2 regions of the Streptomyces sp. NPDC048338 genome follow, and region 2 is predicted to be linked to the other one. Evidence: riboswitches for the same ligand, from Rfam matches in the RefSeq annotation. Region 2 holds a riboswitch; the other holds the start of a gene.
The links. Region 2 has a riboswitch for glycine ahead of gcvP (aminomethyl-transferring glycine dehydrogenase). Riboswitches for the same ligand answer to the same signal wherever they lie in the genome.

Region 1 (2,182 bases), on a different contig from region 2:
GGCCGCGTCCCGGTCGAGGAGGGTCGCCGAGGCGCATCCCGGGGGCAGGCTGCCCGACTCCACGGCGCGCAGCAGGCGGCCGACGGCCCGTCGGTGCCGGGCGAAGGCGTAGCCGGAGACCCCGCGGCCCCGCTCGCGCTGGCCCTCGCGGGCGGCGGCGGGGGTGACGTCGAGCATGATCAGGTGCAGGGCGCGCCCTCTTCGGCGGGCCTCGCGGGCGAGCCAGGCGCGCACCCAGGACTGGGTGCCGCAGTCGTGCACGATCACGCTCCGGCCGGCGCGCAGGTCCCGCCGCAGTCCGGCGTAGTGGGCGACGCGGACCAGTGGCCGGTAGACGGCGTAGGGCAGGAAGCGCGGCATGAGTGCCTCCCAGCGCTCCCGGGCGTCCTGCGAGTCGACTCCCCGGCCCTCGGCCGCGCGGGCCATCAGGGTCGACTTGCCGCTGCCGGGCAGCCCGGAGACCACGACCAGGTCACCGGCGGCGAAGGTCAGCGCCCGCGGCCCGCGGCCGGCCCGCTCGCGCAGGTCCCGCAGCAGAGGCGTGGCCTTGCCGCGCCGGCGGGTCCTGGCCCGGGCGCGTCCGGCCGGCAGTCCGGTGTCGGCCGCATAGGCGCCGGTCCGCTGGAACGTCATCGCTACTCCCCCTGTCGGGCCCTTGGGGAGCCCTTGCCCAAGAAGTGTAAAGAAACGGTAATGCGGCACAAGCGATTTGCCGATGAGACCCCGCGTGCAATGATGTGCGCGCCAAGCGCACACAACCGCATATCGGCCGCTCGAATCCGCGCGGGAGAGTCCTGGACAGGCTGTAGCACTGCTGTAGCAGTCCGGGCGCCGAAGGAGCAAGACCCTCCCTTGAATCTCTCAGGCCCCGTACCGCGTGGATGAGGCAGATCTGAAAAGCGAACCGCCCCGGGAGCACCGGTGCGGCTCCACCCAAGGTGCAAGCCGAGGATGCCCTCGGTGAACCTCTCAGGTTCCATGACAGATGGGGAGGATTGTCCTCACCCGTCATGCATGTCGTGCCCTGCACGCCCCCTGGGACTTGGGAGCCACCCCATGAGCAACGCCCCCCGCCTGACCGCCCTCGATGCCCTGCATCGTTCGCTGGGCGCGACCATGACCGACTTCGCCGGCTGGGACATGCCGCTGCGCTACGCCAGCGAGCGCGACGAGCACAACGCCGTCCGCACCAAGGCCGGTCTGTTCGACCTCTCCCACATGGGCGAGATCACGGTCACCGGTCCGCAGGCCGTCGAGCTGCTCGACCACGCGCTCGTCGGCAACATCTCGACCGTGGGCCTCGGCCGCGCCCGCTACACGATGATCTGCCAGGAGGACGGCGGCATCCTCGACGACCTGATCGTGTACCGGCTCCAGGAGCAGGAGTACATGGTCGTCGCCAACGCCTCCAACGCGCAGATCGTCCTCGACGCCCTCACCGAGCGCGCGGCCGGCTTCGACGCCGAGGTCCGCGACGACCGCGACGCGTACGCGCTGATCGCCGTGCAGGGCCCGGAGTCCCCCGGCATCCTGAAGTCCCTCACCGACGCCGACCTGGACGGCCTGAAGTACTACGCCGGCCTGCCGGGCACGGTCGCCGGGGTCCCCGCGCTGATCGCCCGTACCGGCTACACCGGCGAGGACGGCTTCGAGCTGTTCCTCAAGCCCGAGCACGCCGAGGGCGTGTGGCGGGCGCTGACCGAGGCGGGCGCCCCGGTCGGCCTGATCCCCTGCGGCCTGTCCTGCCGCGACACGCTGCGCCTGGAGGCGGGCATGCCGCTGTACGGGCACGAGCTGACCACCTCGCTGACGCCGTTCGACGCCGGTCTGGGCCGGGTCGTGAAGTTCGAGAAGACGACGAACGACGGCGCCTTCGTCGGCCGCAAGGCGCTGGAGGCCGCCGCCGAGCGCGCCGCGGGCAACCCGCCCCGCAAGCTCGTCGGCCTGATCGCCGAGGGCCGCCGGGTCCCGCGGGCCGGCATGCAGGTCGTCGTGGACGGCCAGGTCGTCGGCGAGGTCACCTCGGGTGCCCCGTCCCCGACCCTCGGAAAGCCGATCGCCATGGCGTACGTGGACGCGGCGCACGCCGAGCCCGGCACGCAGGGTGTAGGTGTGGACATCCGCGGCACCCACGAGCCGTACGAGGTCGTCGCGCTGCCGTTCTACAAGCGCGAGAAGTGAC
Region 2 (2,182 bases):
CACGGGAGGCCGAGACGGCCGTGCCGGAACCGGAGCCGTCCGCCGCCGAGCGCCGCTGGGCACCCGGCCACGACGTGCGGCACTCCGTGTTCGGCGCCGGCTGGGTGCAGGGCAGCGGAGTGGGGCGGGTCACCGTCCGCTTCGAGGAGCCGGGCTCGGCGCCGGGCCGCGTACGCACCTTCCTCGTCGACGACCCGGACCTGGCGCCGGCGGACCCGCTGCCCCTGGTCGAGGGCGGGCCGACGGGTGTGGCGGCCGCCCGGACGGGGCCGGGGCCCGGAGGGCCCTGACCCTCGCCGCGGCGACGACCCGGAGGCCGGTCAGGCGTCGCCCTGCCCCGCCAGGCGGCCGAAGTCGCGGTCCGGGGGCGGCGGGGGGAGGGCGATGTCGTAGTGGCGGTAGAGCTGGAGCTCCTGCTCGGGGGAGAGGTGCCGGCCCACGCCGAAGTCGGGGGCGTCCTTGATCAGGGCGCGTTCGAACGGGATGTGGAGGCCGTCGCCGACCAGTTCGCTGGGCTCCAGGGGGACGAAGGCGTCCCGGCTGAAGAGGCCCGTACGGACCGCCGCCCATTCGGGAACTCCGGTCGCGTCGTCCAGGTACACCTCGTCCACGGTGCCGATCTTGTGTCCGTTGCGGTCGAACGCCTTGCGGCCGATCAGGCTGCGCGGATCGATGTCGGTCTGCACGGTCCCTCCAACTGGTCGCAACTGCTCTACAAGGACTACGAAAGTGCACATCTGGGATGTCGGCCACTTGAGCGACGGGGAGCGGAACCTCGCTGGTAGGCTGGCTGTGGCTGCTGACCCCGTGCGGGAGAGTCCTCCGGAGAAACCTTTCGGAGGCGCCGAAGGAGCAAATCCTCCCCGGAATCTCTCAGGCCCCTGTACCGCACGGACGAGGTCACTCTGGAAAGCAGGGCGGGAGTCGTCCATCGACCTCCGCCCTCACCGACGGTGAAAGCCGGCGTGCTCCTTCGGCATGCCGGTGAAACTCTCAGGTTGAGATGACAGAGGGGGAGGCCGTCCGGGTACCCGCGCCGTGGTGCCCCTCGCAGGTCGTGACGACCAGGAGGCCTCCGTACATGACCGCCAACCGCACTCCGCTCTCCGAGCTCGAACAGGGCATCCCGTTCGAGCAGCGGCACATCGGGCCCGACGCCGAAGCCCGGGCCAAGATGCTCGCGCAGGTCGGCTACGGCTCCCTCGACGAGCTCACCGACGCCGCGGTGCCGGACGTGATCAAGAACGCCGAGGCGCTCGGCCTGCCCGCGGCCCGCACCGAGGCCGAGGTCCTCGCCGAGCTGCGCACCCTCGCCGACCGCAACCAGGTCCTCGCCCCGATGATCGGCCTCGGCTACTACGGCACCTTCACGCCGCCGGTGATCCTCCGGAACGTGATGGAGAACCCCGCCTGGTACACCGCGTACACGCCGTACCAGCCGGAGATCTCGCAGGGCCGCCTGGAGGCGCTGCTCAACTTCCAGACGGTGGTCGCCGACCTGACCGGTCTGCCCACCTCCGGCGCCTCCCTCCTGGACGAGGGCACCGCCGCCGCCGAGGCGATGGCGCTGTCCCGCCGGGTCGGCAAGGTCAAGAACGGCGTCTACCTCATCGACGCCGACACCATGCCGCAGACGATCGCCGTCATCGAGACCCGCGCCGAGCCGACCGGTGTCGAGGTCGTCGTCGCCGACCTCGGCGAGGGCATCCCGGCCGAGATCGCCGAGCGCGGCGTCTTCGGCGTCCTCCTCCAGTACCCCGGTGCCTCCGGCGCCGTGCGCGACCTGAAGGCCGTCGTCGACCAGGCCCACGAGCTCGGCGCCATCGTCACCGTCGCCGCCGACCTGCTCGCCCTCACCCTGCTCACCTCGCCCGGTGAGCTCGGCGCCGACATCGCCGTCGGCACCACCCAGCGCTTCGGCGTCCCCATGGGCTTCGGCGGTCCGCACGCCGGCTACATGGCCGTCCAGGACAAGCACGCCCGTTCGCTGCCCGGCCGCCTCGTGGGCGTCTCCGTCGACGCCGACGGCAACCGCGCCTACCGCCTGGCCCTGCAGACCCGCGAGCAGCACATCCGCCGCGAGAAGGCCACCAGCAACATCTGTACGGCCCAGGTCCTGCTCGCCGTCATGGCCGGCATGTACGCCGTGTACCACGGTCCGGACGGCCTGAAGCAGATCGCG

Region 1: linked by a shared signal. The riboswitch ahead of gcvT (glycine cleavage system aminomethyltransferase GcvT) and the one ahead of gcvP (aminomethyl-transferring glycine dehydrogenase) in region 2 are both predicted to bind glycine.

What each region holds. Positions count from the first base shown of each region.
Region 1 covers NZ_JBICYQ010000008.1:282,547-284,728, forward strand. The annotation lists gene ACGFZF_RS20590 (AAA family ATPase) at 1-633, opposite strand, end outside; glycine riboswitch at 775-886, shown strand; gene gcvT (glycine cleavage system aminomethyltransferase GcvT) at 1,057-2,181, shown strand.
Region 2 covers NZ_JBICYQ010000011.1:10,752-12,933, forward strand. The annotation lists gene ACGFZF_RS24545 (DNA polymerase IV) at 1-290, shown strand, start outside; gene ACGFZF_RS24550 (PRC-barrel domain-containing protein) at 321-737, opposite strand; glycine riboswitch at 801-899, shown strand; gene gcvP (aminomethyl-transferring glycine dehydrogenase) at 1,082-2,182, shown strand, end outside.